DNA from 3 places in the Paenibacillus sp. FSL L8-0436 genome. Region 1 is predicted to be linked to each of the others. Evidence: riboswitches for the same ligand, from Rfam matches in the RefSeq annotation. Region 1 holds a riboswitch; each other region holds the start of a gene.
The links. Region 1 has a riboswitch for cobalamin ahead of NSS79_RS09000 (energy-coupling factor ABC transporter permease). Riboswitches for the same ligand answer to the same signal wherever they lie in the genome.

Region 1 (10,401 bases):
CTGTTAATGAAGAGCCATAATCAGCAGGCCATGTTTGTTCATCAGCTTCATCTTTATGATAAAGAGAAGGCGGTTGCGATCAGAGACAAGCTTTACTTTCTGGTGGGGGATTACAAGCTGGGCCACAAGAAGGATTTCCTGGAGATTTTGAAGGATGGGGATTTCCGCTATAAAGTGATCGAAGACGCAGGGCATGGGGTTAATCATGAGCAGCCGGAGATCATCAACAGGGAAATTATCAGCTTCCTGCAGGAACAGGAGGCATAGGTGTGATAGAAGAGGCTATAAAAAAACGCGAAAACTGTAATTTGACTGAACTTGCCATGGATTGCCCGGACTCAGGCAGTTATTAACATGGCAGAAATACCGATCTTCATTTGCCAACCTTACATCCTACCGATTAAACTATGAATATGTGATGTTGAGAGTGAGGGGGCAGGGAAGAGATGGCGATTTATACGCGTACGGGGGATAAGGGAGAAACATCGGTCATCGGCGGCCGGGTAGGCAAGGATGATGTCCGCGTCGAGGCTTACGGAACGATTGATGAGCTGAACTGTTTTGTGGGTCAGGCCCGCAGTCTGATGGAGGACGAGAAATTCGCCGATGTCCGGGAACAACTGCTGGAGATCCAGCATGAGCTGTTCGATTGCGGTTCGGATCTGGCTTTTGTGAAAATCAGCGAGAGCAAATATAAGGTCAAGAGCGAGATGGCGGTTCGCCTGGAGGGCTGGATCGACAAATTGCAGGCGGAGAATCCGGTGCTGGAGCGCTTCATTCTGCCAGGCGGCAGCCAGCTGTCCTCAGTGCTGCATGTCTGCCGCACCGTCTGCCGCCGTGCAGAGCGGCGGGCGGTTACGCTGGGCCGCAGCGCAGATATTAATCCGGAAGCTGTGATTTATTTGAACCGGCTTTCGGACTATTTCTTTGCGTTGGCCCGCACAGCGAATACACGGCTGGAGATTGCTGATGTAGAGTATGTGCGCAGCAAAAAGGTGTTCCGTAAATAATATGACAAGCTATTATTCACCGATCTCCTATATTGTGCCGCCGTCCGAGGACGGCTGGCTGCTGAAGACCATCCTGCAGAAGCGGATGGATGTGTCCCGCAAGCTGCTCTCCCGCCTGAAGATGACAGAGCAGGGGATTATGCTGAACGGCGAGCGAGTCTATATCAGCGTCCGGGTCAGCGCCGGAGACACCGTGGACATCCGGATGGAGCAGGAAACGTCGGAGGATATTTTGCCGCAGGATATTCCGTTTGATATCCTGTATGAGGACGGGCATCTGCTGGTCGTGAACAAGGCAGCCGGAATCATTGTCCATCCGACCCATGGCCATTATACTGACACACTGGCAAATGGGGTCGTCCATTATTGGGCGCAAAAGGGAGAACAGTACCGCTTTCGCCCGGTTCACCGGCTGGACCAGGAGACGTCGGGCGTACTTGTAATCGCGAAAAATCCTTATAGCCACCAGCATATTTCCGAGCAGATGATTGCCGGAACCGTGGACAAACGTTATGCGGCCTTTGTTCACGGAATTCCTGCGGTGCCGCGCGGTGATATCGACGGTTCCATCGACCGTGACCCGGCAGAACCGCACCGGCGTATTGTGACGCCGGACGGCTATCCCTCCCTGACCCGGTATGAGGTCAAGGCAGCCTACCCGGGCCGTGCGGCGAGGGTGGAGCTGAAGCTGGAAAGCGGCCGCACCCATCAGATCCGGGTGCATATGAGCTCCATCGGCTGCCCGCTGATCGGTGACGGCATGTACCGTCACCTGCTGTATGGCAAGGAGGAGCTGACTTCGGAGGAAGCGGCATGGCTTGCAAGCATCGCGGAGCTGGATGCCTCAATTCCGCGGCAGGCGCTGCATGCGGTGCGGCTGTCGTTCAAGCACCCGGTCGGGCTTGCGGAGCTGGTCTTTGAAGCGCCACTGCCGCCGGATATGGCGCTGCTTGAGCAGAAGCTGGAAAAGGAGACGGCTGGGGAGTAGCGGTACTGCACCTGCACTGCACCTGCACAAGCATATGTCGCCGCAACACCTGGACCTCGTGATTAACGGGAAAAGGTCCCTGTAATTATCGCTTTTGGAAGTAGCGGAGTGAATAGCGGGATTTACTACCTGTAATTTTATCGATAGTGTGTTATAGCGTGATTTCTACAATTATAGAGGGAGTAATTCCCGCTGTCCTTTTATAATTGAGGGTTCGGCCGGAACTAGCGGGCATATTTCCCTCTAGTAACGCCCGTATTACTGATCTAATGCACGGTAAAACGAAAAGATAGCGGAATTACAATTCTATCAGTGAATGATACATGACAGCACCACGGGTCATCTCATTAGCTGCAGTTGGGCTGCAATTGAATTCACTATAAATTTTAAAGGGAACTGCCAAAGGAGCTGCTATGAGTCAACTGAAAGTATATCAATATCCAAAATGCGGAACCTGCCGCAGCGCTGTCAAATGGCTGAAGGAACAGGGGCATGAGCTGGAGCTTCAGCATATCGCCGAGCAGCCGCCCACGGTGGAAGAGCTGCGTTTGCTGGTCGCGAACAGCGGGTTTCCGTTGAAGAAGTTTTTTAATACGAGCGGTGAGGTGTACAAAGCACTTGGTTTGAAGGACAAGCTGTCCAGCCTTAGTGAAGATGAGCAGCTTGAACTGCTGTCCAGTAACGGGATGCTGATCAAACGCCCGGTAGTCACTGACGGCAAGAAAGTCACTGTAGGCTATAAAGAAGAGCAATACGGCGAAGCCTGGAGCAACGCCTAATAAGATGGAATATAAGGAGAGGTTACACATGAGTTCAGTAACAACGGGCCGGGTAATGATCGTCGATGGAATGGCTCTGCTGTTCCGGGCCTTTTATGCGACCTCTTATGGAGGATATATCCGTAAGACCAAGGCCGGACTGCCGACCAATGCGGTGTATGGATTTTTGCAGTATTTTTTCGATGCGGTCAGCACATTTGAGCCTTCCCATGTGGTCTGCTGCTGGGATATGGGCAAAGGGACTTTCCGCACCGAGAAGTATGACGGCTACAAATCGAACCGGATAGATGCGCCGCTGGAGCTGATTCCACAGTTTGATCTGGTCAAGGAAGTCGTGGCTGAACTGGGTGTACCGAATATTGGACTGGTGGGCTATGAAGCGGATGACTGCATCGGTACGCTTGCTTCATGCTACAGCGGGGAATCCGAGGTGTACATTCTCACCGGCGATCACGATATGCTGCAACTGGTCAACGATAACGTCAAAGTCGTCATTATGAAAAAAGGCCGCTCGAACTATAAAGTTTATGATCCGGCGGAATTGCTGGAGGAAAAGGGCCTCACCCCTGCCCAGGTGATCGATTTGAAGGGCTTCATGGGCGACACCAGCGATAACTACCCCGGTGTAAAAGGCATTGGCGAGAAAACGGCGCTGAAGCTGCTGACCGAATACGGGACGGTGGAAGGCGTAATCGAGAATCTTCATCTGCTTCCTAAAGGCGTGCGTGCCAAGATTGAGGCCGATCTTGATATGCTTCACCTGTCCCGTGAGCTGGCGGAAATCCGCTGTGATGTTCCGGTAGTCTGCACGCTAGCTGAATGCCTGTGGGCGCTGCAGCGCGAGACGGCAGCCCGCAAGTTCCAAGAGCTGGAATTCGGCAGCCTGATGCATCTGATCGGCAGTGTGCAGGATGAGCGGGGCATTGTGCAGATCGAGCTTGGGGATCTGGGCTGATCTTCGCCAGCTGCTGATACAGGTTGATTATTTTTTTGCAAAAGCACTCTTGAACCCATATAGGTTCCAGAGTGCTTTTTTTGCGAATGGGGCGGAACATGTTATATAAAGATTGACGAAGGGGTTTAGCAGTGTTTATAATATTAATATAATTATTAAGTAGTTAATATATGTATTAATTATTGAGAGGTGGATTATTATAATGGCTCAGCGTGCAGTATTAAATGCGGATATCCGCAAGGGAACAATCAACCGGAATATTTATGGACATTTCTCTGAGCATTTGGGACGTTGTATTTATGAAGGCATCTGGGTAGGCGAGGATTCGCCGATCCCGAACACGAACGGCATCCGCAACGATGTTGTGGAAGCGCTTAAAGAAATCAAGATTCCGGTGCTCCGCTGGCCGGGCGGCTGCTTCGCCGATGAATATCACTGGAAAGACGGCATCGGTCCGCGCGAAGGCCGCAAACGGATGATCAACACGCATTGGGGCGGTACGGTGGAGAACAACCATTTCGGCACCCATGAATTTATGGAGCTATGCGCCATGCTGGATTGCGAGCCTTATATCAACGGCAACGTCGGCAGCGGCACGGTTCAGGAAATGTCGGAGTGGGTGGAGTATTTGACGTTCAACGGCGTTTCGCCAATGGCGGAGCTGCGTCAGGAGAACGGCCGGCAGGAGCCGTGGACCGTGAAATATTTTGGCGTGGGCAATGAGAACTGGGGCTGCGGCGGAAATATGCGTCCTGAATATTATGCCGATCTGTACCGCCGGTATCAGACCTATGTGCGCAATTATGGAGACAATAAGATCCATCGCATCGCCTGCGGTCCGAACGTCGATGATTATCACTGGATGGAGGTCCTGATGCGTGAGGCCACCCGCTATATGGATTCCATCACACTTCATTATTACACCATTCCGGGTCCTGCCTGGGAACAGAAGGGGGCGGCTACCGGATTTGAAACCGGCGAATGGTTCTCTACGCTGGAGAAGGCGCTGCGCATGGATGAGCTGGTAACCCGCCATAGTGTGATTATGGACAAATATGATCCGGAGAAACGTGTGGGCCTCATTGTCGATGAATGGGGAACCTGGTATGATGTTGAGCCTGGAACCAATCCCGGCTTCCTCTATCAGCAGAACACGATCCGTGATGCGCTGGTTGCCGGTGTAACCCTCGACATTTTCCATAAGCACAGCGGCCGCGTCCGGATGGCGAATATTGCCCAGACGATCAACGTGCTGCAGGCTGTAATTCTTACTGAAGGCGAGAAAATGCTGCTGACTCCTACGTACCACGTATTCAACATGTACAAGGTGCATCAGGATGCGGAACTGCTTGATCTTTCGCTGGAGAGTGGCACCTATAGCTTCGAAGGCCGCGAGATTCCGGAAGTCTCGGCCTCAGCTTCCATTACGGCGGAGGGTGTAATTCATGTCAGCCTGTGCAACCTGAATCATGCTGCAGCAGCATCACTTCCGCTGGAGCTGCGCGGACTTGCCGGGAAAGAGGTTGAGATTACAGGAACGACGCTGGCCGGAACAGCAATTGATGCCCACAATACATTCAGCCAGCCGGAGGCAGTGACGCCACAGCCGTTTACTGGCTTTAAGCTGGAAGGCGGCAAGCTTAACGTTGAGCTGCCTCCGATGTCGGTGACTGTGCTGGAAATTACCCCGAAGGCTTAAGGGAGCATCCGTTATGAGCACTTTATCGACCTGCAAGGGCTGCCGGGAAGAGTATAAGGTGACGGATGCCCAGATTGCCCGGATTCTGGCTTCATCAATGTTCACCCCGGACAACACCGCTTCAGATGAAGTATACAGGGAGCGGGTTGCCCTTTGCTCAGCCTGTCCGAAGCTCCAGGATGGCGTAACATGCACAGCCTGCGGCTGTATCATTCCAGTAGTGGCCAAGCTGAAGGAGCGCGGCTGCCCGTTGCCGGGCGGCGGTTTGTGGAGTCCGGTCACGGAGTAGCGTTCCGCCAAGCCGTTGGAGAGCCTTTGTCACAGAGGAAGCATCATCGGCTGTGAATACCGGAAAGAACCCCCTGGAGTCCCAGGCATACTGAAATTTTAAACGCCCCATCCCTCGCGGTATTGTATCCACGAGTGATGGGGCGTTTGTTTGAGAAGAATTTATAGATGGGCTTGACAGAGCAGGCGTCGCTTGGCTAGGAAACTGTTCCATTCCCATTGTCAGTACCTGCTGCATCCCTTTTATCCGCGTCAGCACCATTGAATCCATCGGTATATAACAGCTCTATGACCAGATCCTCGTTGTAATTGCCGAAGCCTTTGCCGAATAAGGTGAGCCCGCCGATATGTTCGGCATCCTCTTCCACCGAGAGCCTGAAGGTCCACTGCTTGTTGCGGATTGCAACCTGCTCCAGCGTAATGTCAGAGAGTTTTAAGCCGTCCATATAGGTTCCTTTTGGGGTAATGCGCAGCTGCTTGAGCAGGCCGTATTGATTGGTGTACGCCGGCCACCAGGCAGGGGTATATTTCCCCGGGCTGTCTCCGTAATCGCCTGGGCTAGTCCAATATCCGAGCTTCTGGCCATTCAGCGTGAACGCAATATCCGAAGGCCAGTTATTATTGGTTGACGGTGCTTCGGAGGCAATCTCCATCGTAATGATGAGCTCCTCCGGCTGCTGGCTGGACAACAGGAAGTTGGGTATTTTGTATTCGACATAACCTTTGCCAAACCAGAGAATTCCGGCATTCATCCGCTCCATATCCCAGAAATAACGCGGATCGTCGAAGCTGCCGATGATATGCTCGGTAGTGGCCAGTCCGCAGGTTGGCTCTATCTCAAAGTCGGAATAATGTCCGACCGGTATTTCTTTCCGGTGACCCTTGCGCTCTGCTTTGGCCTGGAGCGGGAAGATAATCTCCACCCCTTCAGCGGCAAGAGAACAAATCTTCTGCAGTCCGCTTCGTCCGGGGGCCATATGGGTGCGGATCAGTCCGGCCGTTTCCAGCTTACGCACATGCATTGTCATAATGGCGCTGCTCAGCTTGACCGCTCCCGCCAATTCCTTTACGTTCATGGGCTGAACAGCAAGCAGCTGCAGCATTCGCAGACGTACAGCGCTTGAGAGCGCCTCGTACACCGGCAGGGAATCTTCGGTAAGATCAAGTTTCATTTTCTGGGTACGCCTCCGGATTCAAGTTATATAGTTAATAATTATATTACTTAAATGGCTTTCTTACAACCCGTAGGGTTCACCGGATGGTGTGCTGGAGAACTTTGCCGCTCCACTTTTATCACAGACACTACCCGGCGAAGTTTACTATAATGTACAGGATAAATTAGCGATAAGACAAGGTGCCCTTGTAACTACAAGGGGTAACAGGGAATCGGGTGCAAATCCCGAGCGGTCCCGCCACTGTAAGGAAGAGCTGAACTTCAGCATGTCACTCGGCAAACAGCCGGGGAAGACGAAGGAAGGCGTTATGATCCCGAGCCAGGAGACCTACCTTGTTTGCGCGCACCACGACTCTACGCGGATAGGAGCGGTGTACGAATTGGTTAAAGAGATGAAGGCATGCAGTTTTGGAGACGGTGGATTTTGAAGATTTGGTGCAGAGCAAGTGCCGTCTTCAGCTCCCCCACATTACAATTCTGCGAATTCTCCGCGCTGTTGCAGCGGGAACACCATCTCTTACATATCTGATGACGTACATAGCACTCCCACCCCCCGGGGCGGGAGTTTTTGATTTGATGCGGCACAAAATGACGAATCGATGGAGGGAAAAGCATGAACAAACGCAAGTTTTGGAGTTTTGCTGCACTTATTGCCGGATTTAGCGTTTATTTTTTGCTGAATGAGCCGGGCACGGCCAATGCGATGCATATTATGGAGGGGTTTCTGCCGGTAGGCTGGGCCGTATTTTGGTGGGCGGCGTTTCTGCCGTTTTTTGCCCTTGGAGTCCTTAAGCTGAAGAAAATGACCAAGGACAACCCGGAGCTGAAGCTGCTGCTTGGGCTGGCGGGTGCATTTACCTTTGTCTTGTCGGCACTCAAAATGCCTTCCGTAACCGGAAGCAGCTCCCATCCTACAGGAACGGGACTTGGTGCTGTAATGCTGGGGCCGCTGCCGATGAGCGTAATCGGGTCTGTTGTGCTGCTGTTTCAGGCGCTGCTGCTGGCACACGGGGGGATAACGACACTCGGAGCGAATGCATTTTCGATGGCGGTGGCTGGTCCTTTTGCCGGGTATGCGGTCTATAAACTGCTGATGAAGGTGAATGGACGTGAAAAGCTGGCTGTCTTTATGGCGGCGGCAGTGGCTGATCTCATGACGTATGTAGTGACCTCGGTTCAGCTTGCAGTGGCTTTTCCGGCAGCAGACGGAGGTGTGCTGGCTTCTCTGATTAAGTTCGGCGGTATTTTTGCCGTGACGCAGATTCCGCTCGCTATCAGCGAGGGGCTGCTGACCGTGCTGCTCTGGAACTGGCTGAAATCCTACAGCCCGAATGAGCTGTCACTGCTGAAACGGCAAACCAAGGGAGGAAGTCTGTGATGAGCAATAAGTGGAAAAATGGGTTGATGCTGCTGGCGGTGATTTTGCTGGTGGTGCTGCCTCTGCTGCTGGTGAACGGGGAATTCGGCGGGGCTGACGATGCCGCAGAGGGTGTAATTACAGAGATTGATCCCGGTTATGAGCCCTGGTTCAAACCGCTGACGGAGTTGCCCGGCGAAACGGAAAGCATGCTGTTCGCGCTGCAGGCGGCGATCGGGGCCGGAGTGATTGGCTATTCCATCGGCCTGCTGAAAGGCAGACAGGACCGGCGCAAGCTTAATGATCAGAAGAATTGATGCGTTATCCTACAGCAATGCGCTGAGGCAGCTGCCCGCGATGTGGAAAAGCCTGTTCGCAGCAGTCATGTTCATCCTTTCCTATGCGCTTCATCCGGCCTTGCAGCTTGTGATTGCGGGCTGGATGACCGTGTGGTGTGTCCTGTACGCCAAAATCCCGCTGCGCGCCTACGGCCTGCTGTTTGGTACGGCACTTTTGTTCTTTTGTCTGAGCCTGCCGGCCTTATTGCTTGAAATTGGCCTTCCAACTGCCGGTGAGGCGGTAATGTCCTTGCAGCTCCCGGCTTCGACTCGTTCGCTATACATTACGGCGGAGGGGCTGCACCGGGCAGGATTGCTGCTGGCGCGCGTATTGGCCTGCCTGACCTGCTGCTTTTTCATTATATTTACAACACCGTTCGGAGAATTGCTGCAGGTACTCCGCAGGCTGCGGATGCCGCAGATCGTACTGGAGCTCATGCTGATTATGTACCGTTTTCTATTCCTGCTGAGTGATACAGCACATGGAATGATGCTGGCCCGGCGGCTGCGCGGCGGCAAAAGAGGACGGGTGGCCAAACTGCGTGAAGTTGCAGGAATGGCGGGCTCGCTGTTTGCCAATACGATGCACCGCTACTATGGGCTGTCGCAAGGGCTGATAACCCGGGGGTACATGGGTGAGATTATTTTGCCGCCTTACTTGTCACAACCGGTGCCGCGCAGATTCGCGGTTCAGGCCTGCACCGGTATTTCCCTGCTGCTGCTCGCTCAGCTATGGATCTTGCGGAGCAGGTGATTGCCTGATGCAGGAATCGGCCAACGGCAGGAGTTAAAGCGGAGACTGAACTAAGGGTAAGGAGATTGCAATGAATAATGAATACAGCCTGGTCTTTGAGGGGGTCGCCTACAGTTATCCGGACACGGCGGAACCTGCGCTGCGGGAGCTGACAGTCTCCATCCCCAAAGGACGAAAAACAGCAGTGCTCGGCCACAACGGCTCCGGCAAATCAACCTTGTTCCTGCATGCCGTTGGCGTACTGCATCCGCAGAAGGGCAGGGTGCTGCAGGGCGGCACCCCGCTAACCTATTCCAAAAAAGAGCTGGCCGCCCTGCGCCGCCGCGTGGGCCTCGTCTTTCAGGACCCCGAGCAGCAGCTGATTCTTAGTACGCCTATCGAGGATATTTCATTCGGGCTACGGGGGACGGGCATGGATGAGGCCGCTATTCAGAAGCGCTGCCTGGAAGTGCTGGAGCAGCTGAATCTGCTGGCTCTGCAAGATAAGCCGGTTCATCAGCTCAGTCTGGGCCAAAAAAAGCGCACGGCGCTCGCAGGGGTTATGGCGATGGAGCCGGAGCTGATTTTGCTGGATGAGCCGACCTCCTATCTGGACCCGCTCTCCGAGAGACAGCTGCTTGCGGGACTTGAGAGCATTTCTGCCAAGGGCACCACAGTGGTCATGGCGACGCATGATATGAATCTGGCCTACCGCTGGGCAGACTGGATCATCGTGCTGGATAAAGGCGCCTGCCGGGTAGCCGGATCGCCGGAGGATATTTTTGCAGACGGGGAAGACATTCGGGCGATCGGCCTTGACCTGCCGCTGCTCGCCGATTTATGGCATAGCCTGCCCGGCCGTTTGACTGCCGGGCAGACTGCTCCCCGGAATGCAGAAGAGTTCAAAGCTATTCTGAAGCGGGAAATTCAGTAGAGTGATTACGTCAATGATAGATGTGAAAGTACCTGATTGGGCAGAAGCATCTGCTAGATATAGAGCGTTGTAGCAAGCAGCAGGGGAAGCATGAAATCAGGTTATTTTGTGGACGGGGGAAAAAGGATGAAGAAACAAGGAAAGCT
Region 2 (10,401 bases), 910 kb from region 1:
CAGAAGCACCTTGAGCAGGGTCATGCCGTCCCGCATTCTTTTGCGCAGCTTTCCCTTGCTTACATCAATGCCTCTGATCTGCTGAATCAGGGAGATTTGCCGCAGCCGCCGCTGAAACAATGGCACAAAACGGATCGTCATCAATGTCAGCAGGGCCGTCTTAGGCGCTGCCCCGGCGAACAGGTACATAAATTTATCCGCCGTTACCGTGTAGTTGTAAGAAATGAACAATATAAAAATCGTCAGCAGCACGGTCATCATCATCAGTCCGTAGAACACCGCTTCCAACGTAATCGGCTGATCCATAAAATAAAACAGGATGTGCGAGCCCCGGTGCGAGAACAAAGGATTAATCACGGCCACCGAGCCGGCCATCAGCAGGTAAAAAGGCAGCCCCCGCAGCAGCTTCCGTCCCTGTCCCTGCAGCAGCAGAAGGCCAAGCAAGCCGGCAATTTCCGTTACCAGAAACAGCGGATGAAACAACAGGGCAGCGAACAGCAGCAGCCCTGCATAGTATAGCAGGGCTACCGAAGGATGCATGGAGCGGAAGCCGCTGTTCATGGCGCTTTGGCTCCCAGATCTTTACCCAGATCCAGGGTGTACAGCCACTCAATAGCATCCCCGGGCTGTACAGTATAGCTTCCGGCACCTTTGCCCGGAAACTCCCCGTTCACCTTGTACATCCAGCCGCTCTCTGCGCCATGGTCGAATTCATACAGATTGTCTATTCCCTCCACATAGGCGAAGCCCTTGGAGCCCTGGTATTCCATCTGTATTTTGTTCTTGCGGGTAATCCGTTTCAATAGCTCCAGCGCACTTTCGCCCTTCTCAATTTCAAAGGCTGCCGGAGCCAAAATCACGCCGTACTCCTCGTCCCCTGTGATGGAGACGGTAGCTGTGCTCTCCGCAGCAGCGGGCTTCGCAGGCGCTGCCGTTTCGGACGGCGGCTGCGTAACGGCAGCCGCTGGACGCGCGGTCGCTGCCGGCTTATTCGTGCCGGCAAACGGACGAGCGGTAGCTGCGGGCTTGTTCGCGCCGGCAGACGGACGAGCGGTAGCTGCGGGCTTATTCGCGCCGGCAGACGGACGAGCGGTGGCTGCTCCGGCGGTGCCGGCTGCCGGGCTATGCGCAGCCGGCGCCGTAGTGCCTGCAGGCACGGGACTTGTCACCGTGCCTGCAGCGGTGTCAAGCGGCGCAGAGGCCGCCGCTCCTTCAAGAGCCGCCGACGCCGCCGCGGAAGGCGAAGCGGGGCTGCCCGCCGGTTCTGACGGCGGGGCCGTGTTCGCTGCGTCTCCGTTTTGCGGAGACGCGGCGTTATCAGGGGCGGGGCTTTGTGTAGCGGTGGTATTTGCTGCACTGTTCAGATCGGAACCGGCAGACTGCTGCTCGCCGGAAGAACAGCCGGCCAGTAGCACCACCGCCAAGAGAAGAAGTAAGGGATAAAACAACCATCGTTTGGATTGCTTGGACATTAATTTTCACACCTCCGAAAAAAGGGAAAGGAACGGAGGCTGTCCTGCTGCTCCCCCGTTCCGTTCCTATACTCTATGTTTTCTTTTGAAGCTTCAGTCCGATGAACCTGTTACTCCGCTCAATCGCCTTCTTAAAGATAGATTACACTTAAGGCAATCTTACGGCTACGACGGCCGCCATTTCTCTGGTTACGGCACTTGATGGGTCAAACCCTCCATTGAAGCCGGTCATATAACCGGACTGCGTTACCGCATGGACCGCTGAAAGCGCATAGCTGCTGATCCGGCGCTCGTCTGTGAACTTCGCAGTCTGCGCCGAAGCCGCAGAACCGTTCTCCAGCTTGAACGCTCTGGAAATCATCACAGCCATATCCTCGCGGGTAATCCAGCCATTCGGATTAAAGGTTGTATCCGTAACTCCGCCTACCCATCCAAGCTCTTTCGCTTTAAGCACAGCTCCATAATACCATGTGCCGGCTTTTACGTCGCGGAATACTGGTGCAGCCGAAGCTGCAGCAGGTGTCTGATCTGTCAGTCTCAGCAGCAGCGCAGCGAATTCAGCACGGGTAATATTCTGCTTCGGTGCAAAAATCAGGCTTGATCCGCTGACGCCTTCCATCAGCTTTTGCTCATAGGCCTTGTGAACGGAGTCCAGCGCCCAGGCTGAAATTTTACTCTCATCGGCAAAGGACACACTGCCGGAAGCGGCTGGCGAGATGCTGAACAGCTTCGCCTCTCCGGCCAGGAACCGGTTGTACGCAGCCAGTGCCAGCAATGCCTGTTCGGTAGCCAGGCTGTTCTCAGGCTGCCCAGCCGAATGAGCATAGCCGCCAGTGCTTTGTCTGAACGAAGCCAGATGGCTGAGAAGTCCGCCCTTAGCTTTAATAAATCTGGAGTCATTAGGACCAACTCCGGCAGCACTCAGGGCAATGATGACCTGTGAGGTACTCTCGCTGTTTTCTGCTCCCGAGAGCTTGAAGCCGCCGCCTTCAAGCTGCTGCTGCGACAGCCAGGTGATCGCTTTATCCGCAGCCGCTTTTACTTCCGCCTGGTCATTATGGGATGAGAGTGCAGTAACCGCCATAGCGGTAATGTCCACATCATCGGTGCTGCCAGCTGTCAGCGGGAATCCGCCGTCTTTGCTTTGCAGTTCCAGGATGGACTTGATCAACCGTTCCTTAGTCCACTGCGCATTCGCAGGTACAGTATAAGAACCGCTGTCCAGGGCAATCAGGGCAAAAATGAGGCCGTTGCTGCCCTGGCTTACCATATGGTCATTGTTATAAATTTTCTCAATCAGATTATACCCGCCAATATTCTGCGGATCACCGCCGGCAGCGGCAACAGCCAGCGCCAAACGTTCATAATCCGTAACCTTGCGGAACTCCCCTTTATTCGCGGCAAGCTGCTCCTTCACTCCGTTCAAATAAGCGGCTGGTACTGTGTGGCCGGAACGGGCGAGTCCAATCGCCTGCCAATCGCTGATCTCTTCGGCTGCCGTGATTGCCTTGGCAGTAGCTGCAATATCGCTCTTCAGCTGCTGCGGCTGCGGCTCCCATTTACTGCGGTCCACTACGGCAAAGGCCGTGAAGTGACTGACCTTTCCGGTGATTACCCCACTTTGCGCATCCAGCGCAGCGGGAACCGGAATCCAGCGGCCGGTGCTTTCGTCAAGCCATGCCAAAGCCAGATTGGCAGGGTTTACCGCCGTAACCGGAACTGTAATCGAGAGATCTGCCGGCTTCACAAATTTCGTACCATCCGGTTTGAAATCATAAAGTCCTGATACCAGCTCAGCGCGTTCTGAATTAGTCTCGCGTACGCTGATCTTCAAATTTACGGACACGGAACCGGCTGGCAGCTGCAGCTTCACTTCACCGCCGCTGTCCTGCAAGGTTGCCGCCGTACCCGGAGTGACCTCCTGCTCGAAGACAGCCACGTTTGCCGCCAGCTTCTGCTTAAGGGCAGCCGCTGCTGCCGGGGTCATTTTGGTGCTCAGGTTCGAAACAGCAGTCGTCTGTCCTACTTGATTCAGCGGAAGGGTATTATCCGGGGTGATATCCACATTCACCGTGCTGCCGCCCGTGCCTGCTGCTGCACCTCCAGTGCCGGAGGAACCTCCAGCCGGTTCCTTCAGATCATCTCCGCCATTAACCGTATAACGCCAGGCTACGGCATCGCCGCTGCTCAGCTTATAACTTCCGGAGCTGTAATCCGGGTAGACACCGTTTACGGAGTACATCCAGCCGCTTTTCTCACCGCGGTCTCTTTCTGCCAAGCCATCAATCGCTTTAATGTATACACTGTCTCCGCTTCCGCCGCTGACAACCTTGCTTCCAAGCTGGCGGATCAGCAGGCTGTATGCGGTCTCTCCCTCGTTCAGCGTCATCTTGGTACCAGCCAGAATGGTTCCCTTAGTAGTGTCTCCAATGACTGTGAGCGTGGCCGATGCCGTCTCAGGCACTTCTACCGAAGCTGTAACGGTCAGCGGCTGCGTGTAGCGGGCAATCTTAGGCGTCCCGCCTTCGACATAACCGGTCACGGCCAGCGTGTATGTTTTGGCAGGCAGGCCTCCCTCAAAGGTTGCGAGCCCTTGCTCATTAGCAGTGATGGTTTTATCGCCAACAGTGACCTGCACTCCCGCAGCCGGTGAAGTCACCGGATCAGAAGTATACGTGTCATTATTCCAGATCCATTTCTTCTGCGTAACCTTAGCGGTGAATGCCTCACCCTGCTTCGGCTGCGCAGGCGAAATCTGTACCGAATCTACTACCTGCGTATTTTCTCCGGCATAGTAGACAAGCACTTTGTCGGAAGTCTGCAGAATATAATCATTTAAGCCCACATCCGGATAAATCCACGCCCCGCCGCGCGATACGGCAAAAGCCCAGTAACCCTGATTGTTGTAGGCTCCGTTCTCGATTCCATTAATGCCCCCTACAAAGATGCCGAAGGAAGATTCCGTAACCTTTAGCGGAATGTTGTTCGCATCTGCCAGCAGCTGCAGCGCATCAAACGCGTTGTATGCTTCCAGCGTGCCTTCAGCTACGGGACCCTGTGGTCCTTCAATGGACAGATAGGAGGTTACATTGCCCGGAGCTACCTTCAGCGAATCCGTATAGCGGGCAATATTTGGTGTGGCTTCCGCAACATAACCGGTTACGGCCAGCGTGTATATTTTGCCGGACAAGCCTCCTTCAAAAACTGCAACGCCTTGGCTGTCCGTAGTGACTGTTTTACCGCCAATGGTTACCTTCACTCCGGCTCCCGGTGAAATAACCGGTTCGGAAGCAAATGTCGTGTTATTCCATACCCACTCCACCCCGGTAACGGTCACTTTAAACGTTTCTCCCGGTTTTGGCTGCGGTGGAGATACTGCAACGGAATTAACTACCTGCGTATTGGCACCGGCAAAATAGACAAGCACCTTATCCTGCGCCTGCAGTTTGAAATCACCCATGCCTTCGCTTGGGTAGATCCATTTCCCGCCGCGCGACACCAGGAAGTTCCAATAGCCGTCATGGGTTCCGTTCTTAATCCCATTAATGCCCGACACATAGCTGCCATAGGAGGACTCCGTAATCTCCAGCGGAATATTTCCGGATGCCGTAAGCTTCTTCAATGCCGCCAGCGCGTTGGATGCTTGCAGCGCTCCCTCAGCGACCGGCCCCTCAGGTCCTTCAACCGACAGATGGACTGGTACATTCTTGGAGATTACCTTTACAGCTTGCGAATATTTAACGATAGTTGGTGCATTGTCCGCAACATAGCCGGTTACGGTTAGCGTATAGTCTCCTGCCGGAACACCTTCGGCAAATACCGCTTTGCCGTCTTCACCGGTTATTGCCTTCCAGTCTCCGACCGCCACCTCCACACCAGATGCACTTGAGGTTACAGGACTCGAAATATTTGTGGCATTGTCCCATACCCATTTTATCTGGGTAACCGTGACTGAGAAAGGCTCCTCCTCACCCGGCTGCGACGCGGACAGCGTCAGCGAATTCACCAGCTGCGTATCATTGCCCGCATAATAAACGAGGACCCGGTCTGCTTCCTTAAGTTTAAAATCCTTCATTCCTACATCGGGATCAATCCATGCCCCGTCCCGGGACACAGCATATTTCCAGCCATCCCAGCCGCCGTAGATTCCGGCATGGATACCGCCGATTCCCGTCACATAGCTGCCTGATTCATTCTTAATCGGAAGGCCCTTCTGGACTGCCACTTTCTCCAGTACCTCGAGGACATTGCCTGCGTATGCCATCCCTTCTCCCAGCGTGTTCTGCGGCCCTTCAATTACAAGGGGCACATACACTAACGGATTCGGAACCGCAGGCTTAGTGAAGTCATACAGCTTGCCGTTTCCGCCCCCGCTGTACAGGGTGTAGGCCACCAGCGCCTGCAGCCCCTGCTCTGTAGCAAATGCATTTACATTTCCGCCCTGATTATGGGCAAACCCGCCGCCCTCTACGCTGAAGCTGAGCAGTCTGCTTATCAGGTCTGCTTCACCCTTGGTGAATTCTGCTCCTTCCGGGTCTACCCCGAAGGAGGCAAGGCCGATAATGACCTGTGCCGCGCTTTCGCTGCTGCCTCCAAAGCCACCGTTGCTGTCCTGCGCAGCGGACAGCCAGGCTACTGCTTTTTGCCCGGCAGTTGCAACCGCCGGATCACTCTTATGCGCAGCAAGGGCCGTCAAAGCCATCGCCGTCATATCCGGCTCGCTTGCCCCGGAAGTCAAGGCGAACCCGCCGTCTGCATTCTGCTTGGACAGGATCTCGCTCAGCAGCGCCGCTTTGCTCCATTTGGCATCCGCCCCAATGGTATAATTGCCGGAATCCAGTGCCAGCAGCGCATAGACCGGATTGTTCAGCGTCTGGCCGCTCATTTTGTCACTGTTATAGATACGCTCAACCAGATTATAACCCGGCTCAGAGCCGTTTCCGGCAAAATTCGCCGGATCAGCCCCCACGGCTTGTACCGCGAGCACAATCCGTGCATAATCAGTGATTGCGGCAAAGCTGCCGCTGGCCGCCCGCACTTTTTGCTCCAGCAGCCGGACATAACTTTCCGGTACTTTGTAGCCCGCCTGTGCGAGGCCAACCGCCTGCCATTCTGACGTCACACCGCTGCTGAGCATATACTCGGCAGCCGCATAGGTCGCTCCGGCAACGGTAATCTGCTGCTTCGCTGTTAATGCAGCCGCAGCCGGCTCTGCACCAGACTCGTCTGCTGCATATACAGCAGACGTAACACTTTCCGTTCCCCCGGACGCGGTAGCGGAGACCGCCCCGGCAAACACTTGTCCTGAAGGAACAAGCGCTGTTCCCAGAATCGAAATAACCAGCAATAAAGCCAGGCCAAGCATAAAGGACTTGGCAGAGAGAAGAGTCTTCATCGTTAACCTCTTTCCGTGAATAAAATAGTGAAGCAGCGGACAACAAGAAGAAACGGCTATGCTGTCCCTTTCAAAAGGACGGGGCCGTTTCTGCGAGAGAGAAGGAACACGTACAATAACTGACTTATACTTCATCCTCATCCCTCAAAAAAACCGCCCCTGCTAAGGGCGGCCTCGGAAGAATACAAATGAAGCACGGCGGTGCTCAAGCTCCGCGCCCACGTCCATTTGTAATGTTCCGCATTCTTACCCCACGAAGAATAGAAACGTTCAAGAAAAAGGCAGGTCTCCTGGCTTATGCTTCACCGCTTCCCTCCGCCTTCCCATCCTTGCTTCACAGGACAGTGGCACCCTTAAGAGTCGCTCCGCATTTACAGTGGCGGGACCGCGCCGGACTTACACCGGCCTTCCCTTTTAAGCAAATTCTATGGATAGAATCTGCACCCTTTTCACTAGACTATCAAATTTTAATATTCATAATCATATCCACTATTCCCTTGTATGTCTATAGAAAAGCTGTTCCAATGCCGCCCGTTGTCGGCTGATCCCTTTTCGAAAGCATCAAACATACTCTTCGTTGCTCCCAGCCTGTCTGCACGCAGTTCATCATTAGTAGCGGAAAAAATGCCCGCTAAGTTTTGGCTACTCCCACATTAATAAGGATTAGGCGGATTTACACCCGCTATTATTTCGCAAAACGCCTCATCTGGCTCAACCGGATAATTTAGCGGTAATATTTCGTCTTATACCACTTATTCTCAATCTATAGTCCACAATATAGGGAAATATCCCCTTTACTGGGTATGATCTGCAATAACCAACACCGGAGCTCAGTGTAAAAAAAATCCTGAACGCGCATCTACCCTACTCTTTCGGGCAAAACATGCAGTTCAGGATTTTTGTCTATTTATATCGCTTTACTCAGGAGCATCGGTTGCTGCTCCGGCATCATCCGAAGGCGTTGCAGTCGCAGCTGCAGTAGGCTGGGCACTCGGTGTAGGGGCAGCCGTAAGTGCCGGATCCGACTGCAGAGTCAGCTTATAATCGCCCGCGATGATCATGTTGCCTTCGGTCAGCTTAGCCCCCGGTTCCAGATCCACAGTGACTTGGTACGATGCTCCCCCGGTCACACCCGGCGAAGGCGAGGATGATACAGCCGGGGACGCGCCAGCTTCCGTTCCGGCGTTCACATTCCCTGTCGCGCCGGCTTCCGTTCCGGCGTTCGCGTTCCCTGTCGCGCCGGCTTCCGTTCCGGCGTTCGCGGTCTCCGTCGCGTCAACTTCCGTTCCGGCGTTCGCGGTCCCCGTCGCGTCGGCTTCCGTTCCGGCGTTCGCGGTCCCCGTCGCGCCGGCTTCCGTTCCGGCTGACGCATCCGGCGTTGCCGTTCCACTGCCGCCGTTCAAGCCGGCGGCTCCCGCATCCGGCGACGGAGTCAGGCATCGGCTCGACGTCGCCGTGACCTTGTAGACCTCCGGATCCCCACCGGAGGCTGCTACACTGATCTCCGCCGGAGTAAAGGCGGTGCATTCTTCAGCGTCAGCAAAGGTGAACACCAGCCTGCTGCCCGTGCCTTCTCCGCTGCCGCTAAGATACACGGCAGCAGGCGGCTGGCCGCCGTCCGGTGCTGCGCTGCCCTCCGGCAGAGCTGTGTCCGGGCTGTCCGGCCGCAGCAGGCTGATGGCGATAATGACGCCAATCAGTACGATCCCCAGAATGGAGCCGGAGATCAGGAGTTGAAATCGGCTGCGGCTAACCCACCGCGCCAGCGGCGAAGCCAGCTGGGAGCGGGCTTCGTTATATACATTTTGCAGGGCAGGCCCGGCAGCGGAGACATAGCTTTTGCGGAAATCCCTGCTCTTGAAGGCTTCACGGTCGCTGTTCAGGAAATACTTTAGAATCGCCCGGCGGTAGCCCGGGTACAGCTTCTTCTTCGACACCGTGAACAGCCTGTTGTTCTGTGACCAGGCCAGGAAACGGTATACCGTTTCTTTGTCGCCGTCCGCTTTGCGCTTCACCAGATCCAGCAGCGCGTCATAATCCAGCGGGCCGCTCTCGCGGTCACTATTGTGATAGAAAGCGAGCGGCAAGCGCTCAAATGGCTCCACACTTCGCGATTCCTTCAGCCAGCGCCGTCCGAGCAGCTGTACATCATCCAGCTCCTTTGGTGACAATCCGGCAAAAAGTTCCTCATCCGGATTCTCCTCCCCGAACCAGCGGTAGGCAGCGCGCAGCGCATTGGATTTTTGCCTGCTGATGGAATCAAGCGGCGGCTGCCAGTCCGCCGTATCCCGGTAGCGCAGGAACGAAATCTCCAGCAGCTGCTCCTGTGTCAGCTCGCTGAGCGATACCCGGTTCAGCAGGAAGCGGTCCGCTGCTGCCATCAGCTCCTTCAGCAGCGAAAGCGCCTCAGGGTTGAACCCGCTGCCTCTGCGGCGCTCTTTTTCCGCCTTCTCTACAGAGTCGTGAATCGAGGCCACCGCCGCAACCGGATCTTTGTCACGCTGCAGCTTCTCCAGCAAATAATCGCTGATTGTATCACGGACAAACGACTGCTGCAGCGCCTCCGGAAGAAACCGGCCCCAGTGGGCGACAAACCGTAAAATGTCAGACGATTGGGCTGCGGCAGCCAGCCGGGATTCCATATACGGTTCCAGCAGCGCCTTGCGGAAAATAGGCTGGGCCAGCACTCTTTTGAAAAAGGCTGCACTCAGCTCGTCATTGCTCTCAATGATAGTGTAAGCCGCCGCCAAGGTATCATCCCGGCCCGCAGACCGGGCATTCAGCATGCCGTTGATGAAATAATCGACCACTTTGACCCGGTAATGATGGCCCTTCAGCACAAAATACTCCATAAAACGCTCCATAATCTCCGGCTGTGGAATCCCCTTTTGGCGGATCAGGTCATACTCACGGTCGAAGCACTCCAGGAACATATCGTTCAGCCGTACCCGGGACTCCAGCGCCCCCTCTGGCTTGAGGTAGGACAGCAGGCCGCTGAGCACAGCATTTTTGTTCTCCGTGTACAAGCTTTCATTGCCCTGCTCAATCTCATAAAAAACCGCCAGCTCATTATAGAGCGCCAGTTGCAGCTTGCGGTCCACATTCTCACCTAGCAGCAGCGAATCGGCAAAACGGGCAAAGTCATCTAAACTGCCCTTGTTCTTCAGCGTTTTCCATACCAGATCGGCATAAGGCTGCTGCGAGTCGCCGAAATCGGCATTCAGGGTCCGGCCTGAAGCCAGATCAAAGATGAAATCCTTCTCGATACTGCGGTCTCCGGGGCGGAGCGAGCCCTTTTCTACAAAGGTAAGATCGATATATTTGCGGCTTTTTGGCTCGTTTGCATAGGTGAGTACTCCTAGCCTGCGGCGGAAATCATACGGCAAAGCCCCGTAAATAATCTCCGTAAGCTCCAGCGCCCGCTGCGACAGCTCTGCGATGGGAACATCGAGGGCAACATAACTTTTTTTCTTGCTTGCCACAGAGATCATGACCGCCTGCAGCAGCGCCTTGAACAATGCTTCGCTGAACCCG
Region 3 (10,401 bases), 3.2 Mb from region 1:
CCAACCGGTCATTCTATGAACGGCTGGAGAGCCTGCCTTCATCGCTGGATGAATCGGGAGGGCCCGCACAAGGTTCTCCGCTCGCAGAAAGCCTGCGCAAGCTGCTGGCACAGCAGTTCCGGCTCTACCAGAATGATTTGCACAGCTACCGCCACAAGCTGGAGGAGCATATTCATTTCATCAACCAGTGGGTGCACGCTATGAAGACTCCGCTCTCGGTGATCCACTTGATTATTCAGGATAAAGACGGTCCCCCGTTCACGGCCATTGGCGATGAGCTGGACCGGCTGAAAAAAGGGCTGGATACGGTGCTCTATACCGCAAGACTGGATACGTTCGAGCATGATTTCTATGTAGAGCAGCTGGAGCTGGCGGACATCGTGCGCGGTGTGACCTCAGAACAAAAACGGCTGTTCATCCGCAAACGGGTGTTTCCGGCGATAGCGATGGACAGCGGTATAACCATCACCTCTGACGAGAAATGGCTGACGTTTGTGCTGACACAGCTAATAACCAATGCCTTACGCTATACGGTAGAGGAGGGGCGTGTAGTTCATTTTCGCGGCTATCTTCAGGAGAAGGGCAGGGCGGTGCTGGAAGTCCGCGACGAAGGAGTCGGCATCCCGCCGGGGGATTTACCGCGCGTCTTCGATGCTTATTTTACCGGTGTGAACGGCCGCAGCTTTCAGGAATCCACGGGGATGGGCCTCTATTTGGTGAAGCAGATCTGCAGCAAGCTGGGGCATGAGGTGGAAATTTCCTCTGAGGTGGGCAAGGGTACGACAGTGCGGATTATTTTCTGAGCCGGGGCTGAAACCGCAGGATCAGAATAACGACAGCCGATACTACTGTTAAAGACATGGTGTTTGTGATGAAAAAAGCAAGTCCCACGCCCGTCAACACCAAGTTGACAGCATAAGCCTCCATTAAACCAATTCCCAGCAGCATCAATAAGTAGGACTTCAGGTTTAAGTCCGCAACCGATTTTGTCTTTAGAATTTGGATGATTTGAGGTAGCCAGCCGAGGGAAAGAATGACACCGCCGATCAGCTGCATAAGCGAAAAGAGCATGAGATCACCTCACAGTTCCTTTTTGTACATTGTATGCGCCGCGGGCGGAATGGGTTCTTTTCACCTAAAAAAACCGCCGCCTCTGGGATGAGGCAGCGGGTCGTTCAGGAAGCCAGGCTTACGCCATCATTGCTGTTTCAGACGCAGCAACTGCTCCAGCAGCTCCTGCACCCTGGTGTCAGGGAACGACTGGGCCAGAACCTCGTTAACGGTCACCCGGGCCCGGTCCAGCTTGTCTTGCCCTATGGCAGTAAGCGAGGTATAAATGCTTCTGCGGTCATCATCACAGGTCTTTCTTTGGAGCGCGTTGCAGCCTTTGGCTTCAAAACGGCTGACCAGTCTGGAGACGGCGCTCTGGCTTAACCCGACCATCGACTCCAATTGCTGCAGCTTCAGCTTCTTCTCCGGGGCTTCGGAGAGAAACAGCAGCAGATAGAATTCTTTTAGAGACAATTGGTAGTTCTCCTGAAGTTTGGTTTCTAACTCATTTGCTACATTCATTTGTATATGGGTCAATGACAACCAGCTGGTTATCAGTTCATTAGCAAGAGTATCCTTCATCGCATATCACAATTCCTCTCCCGGCTATATACCGACTCATGAAATTAAATATTCAACTATTATAGCATCATACGCCCGTGGTTTGATAGATACAGAGGAATCGGCTGCAGCGTGCCGGAATTCTGTCAACTCTATTCTGCTTACAATAATGTAAGGTGACTGTAAGTTTCAGAAATAGCAGCTGTAGTTTACAGTTTATATAATGAAGTCAATCCAAAACGATCAGGTGAACGAAGGAGCGGAAGCACTTGCCCATATTAGACGTCCATAATTTATCCAAAATATATGAGGGCAAGGTATCGATTCATGCGCTGAACCATATTCGTTTTGCCGTGGAGAAGGGTGAGTTTGTAGGTATTATGGGACCTTCAGGCAGTGGGAAAACAACACTGCTCAACGTGATCGCCACGATCGACGAGCCTACCTCAGGCGAGGTAATGATTAACGGCGGAAATCCGAATGCGCTTGGGCGCAAGGACAAAGCGCTCTTCCGGCGGAAGGAGCTGGGTTTCGTCTTTCAGCATTTCAATCTGCTTGATACGCTTACCGTAGAAGAAAATATCGTGCTGCCGCTGACGCTCACCGGGGTTCCGCTTCCGGAAATGGAACGCAGGCTGCAAGAGGTGGCTGAGCGGCTGGCCATCGGTCCGCTTCTTCATAAACGGACATATGAAATCTCCGGCGGGCAGATGCAGCGGGTGGCGATTGCCCGGGCAATGATTCACCGGCCGGCGCTGATTCTGGCCGATGAGCCTACGGGCAGCCTGGACTCCAAAACAGCGGCCGAAGTGATGAGCCTGCTGGCTGAAGTCAATGAAGCGGAAGGGTCCACGGTGCTGATGGTCACCCATGACGCAGTGGCAGCGAGCTTTTGCCACCGGGTCATCTTTATCAAGGACGGACGTTTCTACAGCGAGATGTACCGGGGCAGCAGCAGGCCGGCTTTCTTCCAGAATATCATCGACATGCTGTCGCTGCTGGGAGGAGCAAGCCATGACCTTTCGGCAGTTCGCTTATAGAAATGTAACGCGGAATAAGCGTAAATACGCCGCTTATTTTGTCAGCAGCGCATTTTCCGTAATGATCTTTTTTCTCTGTGCACTGTTTATATTTCATCCGGTGATTTCGGGCGATATGATCCTGGATACGGCGGCTGACACCATGATGGTGGCTGAGGGAATCATCTTTGTATTTTGTTCACTGTTCGTGCTGGTGTCCGTAGGGTCTTTTCTGCAGTCCCGCAAGCTGGAATTCGGCATCCTGCTGATGCACGGCATGACGAAGCGGCAGCTGAACCTGATGGTCTTTTTGGAGAATATGATGATCGGCAGCTCCGCCATCCTCACCGGCACTTTGCTCGGTCTGCTGCTGGGCAAGTTGTTCCTGATGATTGGAGCGGGGTTCCTGGGCATTGGCCCGCTGGAATTTTATCTTTCCTGGCATGCACCGGTACTGACGATTTGCAGCTTTGCTCTGCTGTTCATGATAATCTCGTTAAGTACCTTTGCCTTTATCGGGAACGAGTCGGCGAGAGGTTTGTTTCAGCGCGGTCGCAAAGGAGACAAGGAGCCGCGGGTGTCGGCCTTACTGGCGTTCGCTTCGGCGCTGCTGCTGCTTGGAGGCTATGTTCTGGCCGCTACCACGACCGCAGCTTCGGTGGAGAGAGTGATGTTTCCGGTGGTGGCCATTACAGTCGCCGGTACTTACTTGTTCTATACACAGCTTAGTCTATTTGTGGTTAGGATCATGAGGAAAGTCCGGCGGTTTTATTGGCATAAGACAAACATTATTACGCTCTCGGGCTTAACCTACCGCTGGAAAGACAACGGGCGGATGTTTTTTATGGTGACGATTGTTTCGGCGGTATCCTTCACCTCTGTCGGGGTATTTGCTTCTATTCATACACTCTCCAAAGAGCTGAAGCTGGACTATCCGGCAGCGGTCGGTTATGTGGCCAAGGGCAATGAGGCCGGGTCCGCTGCAGAAGAGGATTTAAGCGGGATAAAAGCGGAACTGGAGCGGTTGAATCTTCCCTATCGCTCGCTGGAGATCCAAATCAAATATGCGGAAGTAGAGTCTCAGACCGGTCCCGACCGAACAGAGCGTTTGCCGCTGATGGCTTACAGTGATTACAAACAGGCGCTCCAGCAAGCCGGATTCACCTCCCGTGAGCAGCCGCTCCAGGGGAACGAAGGTCTGGTCATGATCGGTTCCCAGCGTGACCGCAGCCTGACCTCTGATCGGGTTCATGCCCTCTATAAGCTGAAGCAGGGAGTAGATATTCAGGAGATCGGGTATACGGAGCATGTGCCGATTGCTGAATATCTGCTGCCGGAGCTGGACGGGAGGGATGGCGGTGATTTCAGCGGAGTTGTCGTCAGTGACAGCTTGTTCTCCGGTATTAATCCCGTGCAAAGCGATTTGTATACCGGGTTCTATGTGGAGCCATTCCAACAGACGGTTGGCATTGCTTCGGGACTTGCGGACAAAGGCAAAGTGTCCTACGAGAGCAAATCCCCTTATGCCGTTGTGGTCAGCGGCACGCTGTTCGAAATTCAGCGGACGTTATACAGTACGATGCTGTTCGCTTCGCTTTTGGTCGGCACAGCTTTTTTTATCGCCGCAGGCAGCTTTTTGTACTTCCGGTTGTACATGGATCTTGACCATGACCGGCTGCAGTATTCCACCTTGTCCAAAATGGGCCTGACCGACCAGGAACTGGACCGGACTGTGACCCTGCAATTGTCCCTGATGTTCTTTGTTCCAGTGGGGTTAGCCATCCTGCACAGCTTGTTCGCCTTTATTGCGCTGCAGCGGCTGTTCTATCTGTCCATCGCTGCCGAAACGGGCGCGGTGCTTATCGGCTACCTGGCTGCGCAGGGGTTATACTTCTTCCTTATCCGCAGCCGTTATTTGCGCAATCTCAAAAAAAATCTCATCTGAACGCGGAGGAGCACGAAATGAAAACATGGATTACCGATTTTATGGAACAGTTCGGCTATCTGGGCATTTTTCTGATGCTGGCCCTGGAAAATATTTTTCCGCCTATCCCCTCGGAGGTAATCCTTCCGTTCGGCGGTTTCATGACAACCACTTCCGGGATGACCGTCCCCGGCGTGCTGATCGCCTCAACGGCCGGCTCGCTGCTGGGAGCGCTTGTGCTGTACTGGATCGGCCGGATGCTGGACGTGAACAGACTGGAGCGGATTGTGGACCGCTGGGGCGGACTGCTCCGGATCAGCGGAAAGGATATCCGCAAAGCGGATGCCTGGTTCGACAAATACGGCTACTGGACGGTATTATTCTGCCGGATGATTCCGCTGGTGCGGAGTCTGATCTCCATTCCTGCCGGAATGTCGGGGATGAAATTCGGATTATTCATGCTGTTTACGACGATCGGGACGCTCGGCTGGAATGTGCTGCTTATTCTGCTGGGTGCTGCGCTGGGAGAATCCTGGGAGGATATTGGCGTGTACATGGAAGCTTACTCGAGTGTCGTCTACGTATTGATTGCTGCGGGAGTTGTTGTGGGTGGTGTGCTCTATTTCCGCAAACGCCAGTCCGCTAGAAAACCGGTAGATACCACAGATTAATTAAATTCACAGGTTTCGCAGAACTATTTAAAGCCTCGCATAGGGTGAGGTCAACAAAAAGGAGGGGATCAATATGGAGCTGCTGACTATTATGAAAGCCATCATTCTGGGCATTGTAGAAGGATTAACTGAATTTGCTCCGGTATCCTCGACTGGCCATATGGTGATCGTGGATGATATGTGGCTGAAATCCCAGGAATTTCTCGGAAAATATGCGGCGAACACGTTCAAAGTAGTCATCCAGCTGGGTTCGATCCTGGCGGTAGTCATCATTTTCCGCAACCGGTTCATCGACCTGCTGGGTCTCAAGCGGTTTAGCCGAAAGGAGCTGACGGCGGTGCCGGAAGGACAACCTCCGGTGGAGACGGAAGGCCGGCTGAAGCTGGCGCAGGTCATTGTAGGACTTATCCCTGCAGGAATCCTCGGTTTTCTGTTCGAGGATTACATCGATGAGCATTTATTTTCAACATCAACGGTGCTGATCGGTCTGGTCATTGGTGCAATATTCATGATTTTTTCCGACCGGTTCGCCCCCAAAAATATCAAGACAGAGAGTGTTGACCAAATTACATATAGACAGGCGCTATCGGTAGGTTTGATCCAATGCTTGTCGCTCTGGCCCGGCTTTTCACGCTCCGGATCGACCATCTCAGGTGGTGTGCTGCTGGGTATGAGCCACCGTGCGGCTGCCGATTTCACCTTTATTATGGCAGTGCCGATTATGGCGGGTGCGAGTCTGATTTCACTGGTCAAGAACTGGCAGTATTTTACGATAGATGCCCTGCCGTTTTTTATTGCCGGGTTTATTAGTGCCTTCCTGTTCGCGCTGCTCTCTATGAAGTTTTTCCTGAAGCTGATCAACCGGATCAAGCTCATGCCGTTTGCGATTTACCGTCTCGTTCTTGCCGGGGTAGTCTACCTCGTCTGGTTCTAAAAGACAGGCTGAAACAGTCCGTTAACTGCTATCATTTATCGAAAAGGAACCGGGTGTACCTCCTTGCCAAGGACGGTGCAGCGGTTCTTTTTGCTGTATACCAAACGTTCTGCTGAAGCTGCTTCTTGAAGAGAGGCTGTGAGGGAATGTGCGGCAGAATCCCCGCAAAATGAGCCTGCACGGCGCCAGCTATAGGGAATGTGTATAACGGGAATACCCGTAAATCTGTTGCGGATAAGGCATCGGATTCAGTATGATGACATCAGATTACGGGATGAATACAATTTGCAAATATCGGAGACAGGCGCCAGCCAGAGCATCAGAAAGGCCCGGAGGCTTAATAGGGAAATTCGGTGACAAGCCGATGCGGTCCCGCCACTGTAACGGAAGAGTTCATAGCAGCCCATGTCACTGGCCATCTCTACTTCGCCGGGAAGACTTGCTGATGGATGCCGACGCCGCTAGCCAGGAGACCTGCCCGTCTCAACAGCACTGCAGTACCTACGGAAGATAGGGAGGTGTTAAGACGTTACCCATTGGCAGCCCATGGGCGTCTTTCCCTGCGGCCTGGTTAGGGGAAGACGCTCTTTATTATTGATACCGACTGAGATCATTAACTAAAGCTTAAGGCATTTATTATAAACAAGGGAGTGACTGTATATGACAAACAACATCAAGACGAGCAGCCTCGGTTATCCGAGAATCGGAAAGAACCGGGAGTGGAAAAAGACGCTGGAGGCTTACTGGAGCGGCAAAATCAATGAAGAAACCTTCCGTGCGGAAATGGCCGGGATTCAGCTTCAGCACCTCAAGACACAGCAGCAGGCCGGGATCGCACTGATTCCTGTCAATGATTTCACCTTTTATGACCATGTGCTGGATACCGCTGCTATGTTTGGCATTGTTCCTCCGCGTTATGCCTACGATGGCGGTGGCATTCCGCTCGATCTGTACTTCGCCATGGCGCGCGGCAATTCGGCCGCCCCTGCCTGCGAGATGACCAAATGGTTCAATACGAATTACCATTATATCGTGCCGGAAATCGGCGGGCAGACTCCCCGCCTGATTGAGAACAAACCGCTTGCTGCCTACCGTTTCGCCAAAGAGCAGGCGGGTATTGAGGGCAAGCCGGTTATAGTCGGACTCTATACCTTCCTGAAGCTCTCCAAGGGGTTCGCTGCTGATCAAATTGCAGAGGTTGCTGCCCGTTTCCTGCCGGTGTATGTGCAGCTGCTGCAGGAGCTGCAGCAGGAAGGCGTGGCTTGGGTACAGATCGATGAACCGGCAATTGTCACCGGCTTAACCGCGGAAGAAGTTGAACTGCTGGGAACGATCTACAGAGAGATTGCTGCAGCAGTGCCCGGACTTCATGTCTTGCTGCAGACTTACTTTGAAGCCGCAGAGCCGCTGGAAGTGCTGCTGAAGTTGCCTGTGCAGGGCATCGGATTGGACTTCGTCCATGACGGCGGGGCCAATCTGGCCTCGATCCGGCGTCTGGGCTGGCCAGAGGACAAATGGCTGGGAGCGGGCATTATCGACGGGCGCAATATTTGGCGCTCCGATCTGGATGCCAAGCTTGAGCTGGTCCGCGCACTGAAGTCCCATGTGCCGGACGAACGGCTGATCCTCCAGCCATCCTCCAGTCTGCTGCATGTGCCTGTAACTGTTCAAGGCGAGGACAAGTTAAAGCCTGCGGTACGGCAAGCGTTGGCCTTCGCCGACGAGAAGCTGGCGGAGCTGAGCCTGATTGCAGCAGCGGCGGGCGAGGATGGGCAGGTCTATGCCGCAGCGCTCGCCGAGAGCCGCGAGGCGCTGAAAGTGTTCCGCGCCCTGCCGGAACGCGGGCGCCAGGATGTGGCTGAGCAGGTGCGCAGCCTGGATAAGCTGCCGGACAGCCGCAGCTTGCCCTTCGCGGAACGCGTAAAGGTGCAGCAGCAGAAGTGGCAGCTGCCGCTGCTGCCGACAACGACGATCGGCAGCTTCCCGCAGACGCCTGAAGTGCGCCAGGCCCGGCTCAAATGGCGTAAGGGCGTCTGGAACCAGGAGCGTTATGACGGATTTATCCGCCAGCAAATTGCAGATGCGATTACTTTTCAAGAGGAGCTCGGGCTGGATGTGCTCGTGCACGGTGAATTTGAGCGGACGGATATGGTTGAATTCTTCGGCGAGAAGCTGGCAGGGTACCTCTTTACCAAAGGGGGCTGGGTCCAATCCTACGGTTCACGTTGTGTGAAGCCGCCGGTCATTTATGCCGATGTTGCGTTTACCGGCCCTATGACCGTGAAGGAAAGTCTGTACGCCCAGTCGCTCACCAGTCTTCCGGTAAAAGGGATGCTGACCGGTCCGGTGACCATTCTGAACTGGTCGTTTGTCCGTGATGATCTCAGCCGTGAAGAGGTGGCTAACCAGATCGCCCTTACCTTACGTTATGAGGTTCAGGCGCTTGAGGAAGCGGGAATCGAGATGATTCAGGTGGATGAACCGGCGATCCGTGAAGGCCTGCCGTTAAAGGCTGAAGATCATGAGCATTATTTGAGCTGGGCGGTAAGATCTTTCCGTATCGCTACCAACTCTGTGAAGGCGACCACGCAGATCCATACGCATATGTGCTACAGTGAGTTCAATGACATGATCGGACCGATCTCGGCGATGGATGCCGATGTAATCTCCATCGAGACCTCGCGCAGCCATGGGGAGCTGATCGTCAGCTTTGAAGAACAGGAGTATGACAAGGGAATCGGTCTTGGTGTGTATGATATTCATAGTCCGCGTGTACCGAAGGTAGAGGAAATGACACAGGCTATTGAGCGGGCGCTGCGTGTGCTTGATGCCGGACAGTTCTGGATTAATCCGGACTGCGGCCTGAAGACACGGGGCTGGGAAGAAACCGGAGCGGCGCTGCGCAACATGGTGCAGGCTGCCGTGATTGTCAGAGAGAAGAGCGGAGCGGTCAGCCGCTGATACGTCCGTTATACCGGGCGCACATTTTCCCAGTGATCCGTAGGGGGCTGAATATCCCGAGGAAGTCCAGCGATCTTTTTTAACATAAACACTTGATAATAATTCTCATTCTTGATAGAATGGGAAACAGAAAAGAAGGAACCGTGGAGGGTCCCTTCTACGTTTAACCTTATTTACTTTCGAAAGTTTTGCAGTCTGTTTCTTCAGACTGTGTAGGCTCTTTGGAGCTGTGATAAGCAACAAAAATGGACTCAGCGTTGCATTTGTTCTCTTCAGCCCAATAGGTGCAAGAGTTCACTGCGCACAATACGTCTTTTGCCATGAGGGTTCACCTCCCCTTATAGTGGATTGGCAACATGATTAGAACGTTGTGATTTGTCCTGTTCAGCAAGGTGGAGCTTGTCCGAACAGAACCATACCCTTATTCCTTGTGAATAGAGGGTATTTGGTGTTTCACTGTCTTTTCAGACACGATTATTGTAGCAAATAAAGCCTCCTTTCGCAAACAGGATCATTCAGCATTCGAATGATCCTGTTTGCGATGTAAACGGTGTTAAATTTGGGAATAAACATCAAAAAAGGTTCGGAATTCTCCAATCTCCTGCAACCTTCCAGCTTTTGGAACGTCAAAATAAATAACGCGGAAGAGACTCAGAGATCAAAGGGCCTTTCGCCGGAGTGTTTTATATAGAAGAAGCTGAAATTCCACTACACTTTTGGAGGAATGAGAATGCGAAAATGGGGTCTGCATTACTTTTTATCTTTATTGGTTCTAGCAGTTGTGCTGGCAGGCTGTGGTTCAGGCGACGACAGCAACTCGGCTGCTGATCAACTCAGTGCGAACACCTTCTCTGAGGGAGGGGCGGCAGATTCAGTACCTGCGGCTGCTTCGGTTCAATCGAAGGAATCTTCGGCGGAGTCTGCTACAGTAACAGCAGGCGGACAGGATCAGAAAACCGATGCGAACAAGACGGGGACAGCCAAGAATCTAGGTACAGAACAGGGTGCTGAACAACCTTCCGGATTTACCGGGAGCGATGTTGCAGCCGGACTGAACAAGAAGCTGATCTACCGGGCCAACCTCAATATGGAGGTAAAGGACTATGCCTCAGCGCAAAGTGATGTACGGAACATGATTACTTTGGCCGGCGGCTATATTATTGAATTCTCGGAGAATATGTCTGAATACGAGAAGGGCGGGACCTTTATTCTGAAGGTGCCGGCTTCCGGATTCGCCTCTTTTCTGGATAATCTGGAGAAGATCAAGAATGAAAAAATTCA

Region 2: it holds a riboswitch for cobalamin, as region 1 does, so the genes downstream of both, NSS79_RS04960 (DUF4430 domain-containing protein) here and NSS79_RS09000 (energy-coupling factor ABC transporter permease) in region 1, are expected to answer to the same signal.
Region 3: it holds a riboswitch for cobalamin, as region 1 does, so the genes downstream of both, metE (5-methyltetrahydropteroyltriglutamate--homocysteine S-methyltransferase) here and NSS79_RS09000 (energy-coupling factor ABC transporter permease) in region 1, are expected to answer to the same signal.

The regions. Positions count from the first base shown of each region.
Region 1 is NZ_CP151955.1:1,974,991-1,985,391, forward strand. It holds gene NSS79_RS08960 (alpha/beta hydrolase) at 1-267, shown strand, start outside; gene NSS79_RS08965 (cob(I)yrinic acid a,c-diamide adenosyltransferase) at 447-1,010, shown strand; gene NSS79_RS08970 (RluA family pseudouridine synthase) at 1,012-1,998, shown strand; gene NSS79_RS08975 (arsenate reductase family protein) at 2,412-2,777, shown strand; gene NSS79_RS08980 (5'-3' exonuclease H3TH domain-containing protein) at 2,806-3,732, shown strand; gene NSS79_RS08985 (alpha-N-arabinofuranosidase) at 3,935-5,431, shown strand; gene NSS79_RS08990 (DUF6171 family protein) at 5,445-5,720, shown strand; gene NSS79_RS08995 (ArsR family transcriptional regulator) at 5,917-6,891, opposite strand; cobalamin riboswitch at 7,055-7,244, shown strand; gene NSS79_RS09000 (energy-coupling factor ABC transporter permease) at 7,507-8,271, shown strand; gene NSS79_RS09005 (energy-coupling factor ABC transporter substrate-binding protein) at 8,271-8,567, shown strand; gene cbiQ (cobalt ECF transporter T component CbiQ) at 8,551-9,342, shown strand; gene NSS79_RS09015 (ABC transporter ATP-binding protein) at 9,413-10,255, shown strand; gene cobJ (precorrin-3B C(17)-methyltransferase) at 10,382-10,401, shown strand, end outside.
Region 2 is NZ_CP151955.1:1,068,947-1,079,347, reverse strand. It holds gene NSS79_RS04970 (energy-coupling factor transporter transmembrane component T) at 1-561, opposite strand, end outside; gene NSS79_RS04965 (DUF4430 domain-containing protein) at 558-1,472, opposite strand; gene NSS79_RS04960 (DUF4430 domain-containing protein) at 1,621-6,867, opposite strand; cobalamin riboswitch at 7,130-7,330, opposite strand; gene NSS79_RS04955 (glycosyltransferase) at 7,785-10,401, opposite strand, start outside.
Region 3 is NZ_CP151955.1:5,172,790-5,183,190, reverse strand. It holds gene NSS79_RS23860 (sensor histidine kinase) at 1-803, shown strand, start outside; gene NSS79_RS23855 (PQ-loop domain-containing transporter) at 793-1,071, opposite strand; gene NSS79_RS23850 (MarR family transcriptional regulator) at 1,198-1,632, opposite strand; gene NSS79_RS23845 (ABC transporter ATP-binding protein) at 1,881-2,651, shown strand; gene NSS79_RS23840 (FtsX-like permease family protein) at 2,626-4,575, shown strand; gene NSS79_RS23835 (DedA family protein) at 4,593-5,225, shown strand; gene NSS79_RS23830 (undecaprenyl-diphosphate phosphatase) at 5,299-6,159, shown strand; cobalamin riboswitch at 6,445-6,656, shown strand; gene metE (5-methyltetrahydropteroyltriglutamate--homocysteine S-methyltransferase) at 6,820-9,120, shown strand; gene NSS79_RS23820 (DUF1540 domain-containing protein) at 9,290-9,442, opposite strand; gene NSS79_RS23815 (DUF4349 domain-containing protein) at 9,851-10,401, shown strand, end outside.